Regions from separate parts of the Blautia massiliensis (ex Durand et al. 2017) genome, predicted to be linked through region 1. Evidence: riboswitches for the same ligand, from Rfam matches in the RefSeq annotation. Region 1 holds a riboswitch; the other holds the start of a gene.
The links. A riboswitch is a leader RNA that binds a small molecule or an ion and turns the genes downstream of it on or off. The one in region 1 is predicted to bind cyclic di-GMP.

Region 1 (3,430 bases):
GGCAAAACTCTGTTCCGTTTTTTCTTTTTCATTAGGATCCTCCTTCTGAGCTTCCTTTGCATTTTTCTATTTTACAGTATCAAAATATCCAACGATCCCGATGTATCCATCCTTCTTTAAAGGCGACCACAATGTATGCAATTTCAGTTTATACATCTGGCGGACATTCTCCACCTTTGCTTTTATCTGCACAGAGATTTCTTTATTTTGTACAGATGTCTGATGTAATAAAACCTGAATATGCTGAACATCTTCTTCATTTACTCCGAATTCTTTGAACAGATTGAAATTCGGATTATTTCTCTGACATAATATCTGCTGTTTTCCGTTTGATATAATCATCTGACCGGAAATTGCATTGTAATCAATTGAGCTCCTGCCGCTGTTCGCTTTGAAGAAATCGATCTTTTCCTGCATGACCTTGACAACATTCTGTGAATAATTTAGGTTCGGTAAAGATCTGTCGCTGAGTATTTCATTTGAAAGTCTCTGTACTTCACGGTAATAGCTATTATCATCCATCTTTTTATCGAGCATTTTTGAAAGCTGAAGACTCAGTTCTTTCAGGCACTTAAGGAGAATGGGGTTAAATTGTCCACATTGCCCATCCAGGATCATCTGGATCGCTGTATCATGATCGAATGCTTTCTTATAACATCTTTCACTTGTAAGTGCATCATAAACATCGACAATCGACACCACCTGTGCGGAGATTGGTATTTCTTCTCCTTTCAGTCCATCCGGATAACCTTTTCCATCCCATCTTTCATGATGCCATCTGCAGATTTCCCATGAAACATGTACCAATGAATTGTCTTTTGGGAAATGCATATCCTGGATCATATCTGCCCCAAGTTCACTATGAGTTTTCATAATCCTGAATTCTTCATCGGTAAGTCTGCCGGGTTTGTTCAGGATTTCTTTCGGAATACGGATCTTGCCGATATCGTGAAGAGAAGATGCTGTTGTGATCAAGGAAATATCTGCCTCTGTCATAGGATAAGCATCTGTTATTTTTACCAGTTGTCTCAGCATCATTTCCGTTGCTGTTTTAATATGCAGGATATGTTCTCTACTCTCACTGTTACGTGATCCCAGCACATTACTCAGAATCCGGATCATGATATTATTATTTTCTTCTTTTTCGTAAACCTGATCATAAACCACATTGATCAGATGCTTTTGCTTCATATAGAGTCCCAGGGTATTCTGAACTCTTTTCTTTACAATCACAGAATCAAACGGTCGTGTGATATAATCCGTGATTCCCAGCTCATATGCTTTACGCATCGTATCAACAGCATCTTCCGAAGATATCATGATCACCGGAGTTTCATCCATACACTGACTTTGGTTCATCCATTTCAAAACTTCAAAACCATTCATCTGTGGCATATTGATATCTAAAAGCATCAGATTAGTTCCCGGATTTTCTCCCATAATCTGAATTGCCTGACTTCCATTTTCCGCTTCCAGGTAATTATAAGTTTCTCCGAGAATCTCCTTTAACATATCTCTGTTAAATTCTGAATCGTCTACAATCAGGATCTTTTGTCTTTTATCCATATTTTTTATTTCCTTTATCCAATGGGTTTATGATGTTCCAAGCACCTGGTCAAAGACAGAACGTCGTGTCGCATCACTTAATTCGACAGTCCCTTCTTTATTTCTTCAATCATCATCTCATATACTTCTGTTACTTTTTCCATTGCCTCCGATATCCCAGGCTGCGCTCCGGTTCTATCTCTCAAAAGTTCTGTTAACTCATTACTAACCTCATACAGACGGTCAAAAGAAAGATTCTGACAAATTCCTTTCAGTGTGTGTGCGCTGCGGAAAGCATCTTCATAATTTTTATTTTCCAATGCCTGTTTTAACTGTAGATAACTCTGGTCTTCAAGGAACTTTAATGTAAATTTCCGAATCAGTGCTTCGCTTCGAAGGCGTCCCAAGACATCTTTATAGTTTCCTCCAATAGCTTCATAGCATTCCTGTATTGTCATAATTTTGTCCTCCTCTATTTCACTGCTAATTTGTCACTGCCATATCAATTATCCAATGCGTCGTAAAACCCCTTGCTTCAGCTATGGGGATATAAGACGCATTGGATAACATCATAAAAAAAACACCGTCTCACAGACAGTGCACCTCATTTCATGCAACTGGCTGCCATTTTACAGGCCCTATAGCTTTGCGTCCCAGACTTTCATCTGGTTTGCCGATCATCCTTATTAAGCTTTTATACGTATCCTAAAAAATCGACTTTATTATACTACAGCGCTCTACTTTACACAAGAAAAAACATTACCGTTTTAACGCCTGAAGACACGAAAAAAGAAATTGCTCCAAAACAGAGAAAAATACTTTATCACCACGAAAAAAAATCCCCGCTGTCTGACTGAAATCAGACAACAGGGATTTTTTATCAGATCATCCGATCGCTGCGATCACTTCTACCTCGCAGAGAACGTTCTTTGGCAGTGTCTTGACTGCAACACAGGAACGTGCAGGTTTATTTACGAAATATTTGGCATATACTTCATTAAATGCCGCAAAATCGTTCATATCTGCAAGGAAGCATACTGTCTTGATCGCATTCTCATAGCTGGAACCGGCAGCTTCCAGAACTGCTCCGAGATTCTTCATAACACGGTCAGCCTGCTCCTCAATGGTTGTGCCAACTACCTCTCCAGTTGCCGGATCCACCGGGATCTGACCGGATGTGTAAAGTGTATCTCCATGGATGATAGCCTGGGAGTATGGTCCGATTGCTGCAGGTGCTTTGTCTGTATGTACTGTCTTCATAATAGAATTCCCCTTTCATGAACATTTCGGATACTTCTCTGGCGGAAATATCCATCAGGATCTTGCTCAGCTGTTTTTTATTCTAACTCACAGATCACCCCTGGTCAAGGTCCATATTCAGATAATTATAAACAATACCGGAAATATCCCGGATATGCGAAACTGCGTCCCCAGGTTTACAGTCTTCTGACATCACACAGAGGATATATGTAGTCTTTTCTCCATATACAATGGCGATATCATGCTGGTCCGTATCCGTTTCTCCAGTCTTATTTGCAATTTCCACGGACACAGATATCCCGCTGGGGATCTTAGTAGTAACCTGCTGGTTCAGAAGCAGGTTCAGCATAGCCTCCGAAGCTTCTTTCGATACACATTTTCCTTTATAAATCCGGGAAAGAAGCTCTGCGCAGTCTTTTACGGAAGTGGTGTTCCTGCCACCGAGGCCGACGTCCTTTGAAGAGGACGGGCTTAAGATGTGCTGTACAGAAGTATCTGCAAATTTCTGTTCCGCAAGAAATCCATTTACAGCCTGTGCTCCGTCCTTAAAAACACCCGATGCTGTCTGCAGACGTACCAGCTCATTAAAAGATTCATTGTCACTGACTGTGATCATATTCCAGAG
Region 2 (3,430 bases), 650 kb from region 1:
GTGAAGAATTTGTGAAAACAATAGCTCCTGTTCTTGCTTCAACACCTGATTTGGCAGATGTAACAGAAAATATGCCCCCCGGGTGTGATTACCTTTTACTGGATAAATCATACACAATACTGGAAACCTCCTTAAAAAATGATGATGTGAAATCAGCATTAAGATATGCGACCGATGGTGTTAATACTGCAAATAACGGAAAGCAGTTTCTGTTGATTACAAGGGATAAGGAATTGATTGTTTTACAATACTATATTGGTTCACGCTTTATAAACCCATGGTTGAACAAATATTTTCCTTCACCGGAAATAATACTTTACTCTCTAATTGCTCTGAATTGCGTGTTTGTATGTATACTATTAACCATTCGTTTTTCAAGGCGTCTACAAAAACAATTAGTGCCTATTATGAACGCGACCGAAGAAATTTCATCACAAAATCTTGATTTTGAAATAGGCCATTCTAATATTAAAGAATTTGAAGATGTTCTGCTTTCTTTCTCTAAAATGCGGGATGATCTGAAAATGTCTTTAGAGAAGCAATGGCACGCAGAACAATTACAGAGAGAACAGATTGCAGCATTAGCCCACGATTTGAAAACACCTTTGACAGTTATTCAAGGAAATATTGATTTGATAAATGAAACGGAACTTGATGACGAACAACGTCTATATGCAGATTATATCACTGAAAGCTCCAGTCAAATAAGCATTTATATTAAGACGCTGATTGATATTTCCCGGACTGTTGCCGGGTATCAGCTTCATTTGGAAGAAATTGATATTTCTGGTTACATGGGACAGATTGAAGCACAGGCAAACTCTTTATGTCTTGCAAAAGGAATTTGTCTGCACATGGAAAAGGAAGTTGACTTGGGTATATTCAAAACGGATAAACTTCTGTTAGAACGGGCAATTATGAATGTGATAAGCAACGCCGTAGACTATTCTCCACCACTGGGAACAATTTATGTAACAACACAAAAGGTAGACCATTTTTTACACATATCCATAACAGACGAGGGAACCGGCTTCACATCAGAAGCTATACACCATGCACAAGAACAATTTTTTATGGGCGATAAAAGCAGAACTTCTAATATGCACTTTGGTATGGGACTTTATATCACAAACAGCATTATCAAACAACATGACGGGCAACTTATTTTAAGCAATTCTAAAAAGACTGGTGGTGCGCAGGTAATAATTAAAATTCCATATTAAGAAATTAGAGGGCGATACTACGGTATCGCTCATTATTTTTTCAAATCTTTATAAAATCTACAAATTTTCCATATAGTATATAAGTAAAGAATATAACTTCATTCTGTCGCACGACGGCAAAGAAAAAAAGCCATCGTAACGCAGATACATTTTCCCGTGCTTTTGAAGCGGTGGCTTTGATTTTTAGGCAAAAGAGAAACTCCTGCCGTGACATTATCGCAGTTTTTTCAGGAATGTAATTCAGAGAATCTGACAGAAAAACAGAAAGAAGTTCTGGGGATATGGAACAATCTGAGTACAAATGAGCAGGAAACAGTAATGTCAATGCTGCGTGGACTTCGGAAGTAGGAGAACAGTTCGAGTATATGTATCGGCTGTTCTTTTTTGTTTTTGAACGTTAAAACGGTAATTTTTTTCTTGTGCATAGTAGAACGTTAAAGTATAATAAAATCGGTTTTTTGCATAAGATTAAAGCTATAATTAAGGAAATCGGCAAACCAGATGAAAGTCTGGGACGCAAAGCTACAGGGTCTTTAAAATGGCAGCCAGTTGTATGAAATGACGTGCACTGTCTGTTTGACAGTGTTTTTTACGGTGTTATTTCATAGACGTAACAATAATGATTTTATCAGAAAAGAATGAGGAAAATAAAAGTATGAAAAAGGCAAAACGTTGTCTGATAGCAGTGGTGTCAAGTGTACTTGTAGCAACTGCTGTCTTGTCTGGATGTGGACAGTCAAAGAAAGAAGTATCTAAAAACGATGATCATCTTACCGTTTATCTGTGGGATAATCGTTTGATGAAAAATATTGCACCCTATATTCATGAACAGTTTCCTGATCAGGATATTGAATTTATTATTGGTAACAATGATACCGATTTATACAGTTATTTTAGAGAACATGATGAATTACCGGATATCATAACAGTACGTCGATTTTCTGGAACAGATGCACAGGACTTACAGCCTTATCTTATGGATTTTGCTTCTTATGATGTTGTTTCTAAGTATTATTCTTATGCGTTGCAATATTATAAGAATGCGGAGGATGAAATCCAGTGGCTGCCAATCTGTGGTATTCCGCAGACGATCATTGCCAACAAAACACTGTTTGATCAGTATGGAATTAAGATTCCGGAAAATTATGAGGAATATGTACAGGCTTGTCAGCAGTTTTATGATAATGGCATAAAACCGTATTCCATGGATCTTGGTGAAGACTGGTCTAATAATGAAATCATCCAGGCGGCGGCAATCGGTGAGTTTACAAGTCTGGATGGCATTGAATGGCGAAATAGTGCAGAAACTGCAACGGATGAAGTAAAGTTTGATGATACATTATGGAAACGTATTTTTTCAGAAACCAGTCAGTTTCTTAAGGACTCGCACTTTGGCAAAGAAGATGTCAATATTGACATCGATACGGGAACCCAGATGTTTGTCGAGGAAAAATCAGCAATGTTTCATGGACATCCGACGATTATGCAGCAACTGCAGAAACAGATGGATGCGGAACTGATCCGTATTCCTTACTTTTCACAGACATCGGATGAATCCTATGTGTACATGCATCCGTCCTTAAACATTGCATTTAACAAAAAACTGGAAAAAGATCAGGAGAAACTGGATACTGCACTGGATGTGCTGGATTGTATGATTTCAGAAGAGGGGCAAAAGCTGATTGCGGATGGAAGCGGTGTTATTTCATTGAATACAGATGTTCCAACCATGATGAAGGATGTGTCTGGACTGGAAGAGGAAATTAATAATAATGCTTTTTATATCCGATACTCCGCTCAAAAATCATTTGAAGCAAGTCTTGAGGCTGTTCACGGATTATTGTCAGGGGAAATGGATGAAACACAGGCTTATGATACTTTGCGCAGTGTAATGAATCGCAAAGATCCAGAAGAAAAAGCAACGGTGAATTTTGAAAATGCATATTCCATTTCACTGAACGATAGAAATGGCCGTGATGCAGCATCTTCCATTTTAACTACGATTAGAGAAGAAAATGATGCACAGCTGGCTCTGGCACCATATTATTATTTCACTTCTTCTATATACAAAGGAGAATGCACCAGCAGCCGGGTTGGCATGATGACAGCGAAGAGTTCGGATACACCATTGTATTTTGCAAAAATTAATGGTAAACAGGTTTATGAACTCGTGGAAAAATATCTCGCTGATGCTGATGAGAATTTTT

Region 2: another riboswitch for cyclic di-GMP. It lies ahead of V9W66_RS18855 (ABC transporter substrate-binding protein); the one in region 1 lies ahead of V9W66_RS02915 (Hpt domain-containing protein).

Annotation. Positions count from the first base shown of each region.
Region 1 covers NZ_CP146725.1:559,641-563,070, forward strand. Annotated here, with positions in the region: gene V9W66_RS02905 (hypothetical protein) at 1-32, opposite strand, end outside; gene V9W66_RS02910 (response regulator) at 67-1,566, opposite strand; gene V9W66_RS02915 (Hpt domain-containing protein) at 1,644-2,003, opposite strand; cyclic di-GMP riboswitch class I at 2,155-2,230, opposite strand; gene V9W66_RS02920 (RidA family protein) at 2,431-2,805, opposite strand; gene V9W66_RS02925 (serine hydrolase) at 2,900-3,430, opposite strand, start outside.
Region 2 covers NZ_CP146725.1:3,986,557-3,989,986, forward strand. Annotated here, with positions in the region: gene V9W66_RS18850 (sensor histidine kinase) at 1-1,223, shown strand, start outside; cyclic di-GMP riboswitch class I at 1,705-1,780, shown strand; gene V9W66_RS18855 (ABC transporter substrate-binding protein) at 1,879-3,430, shown strand, end outside.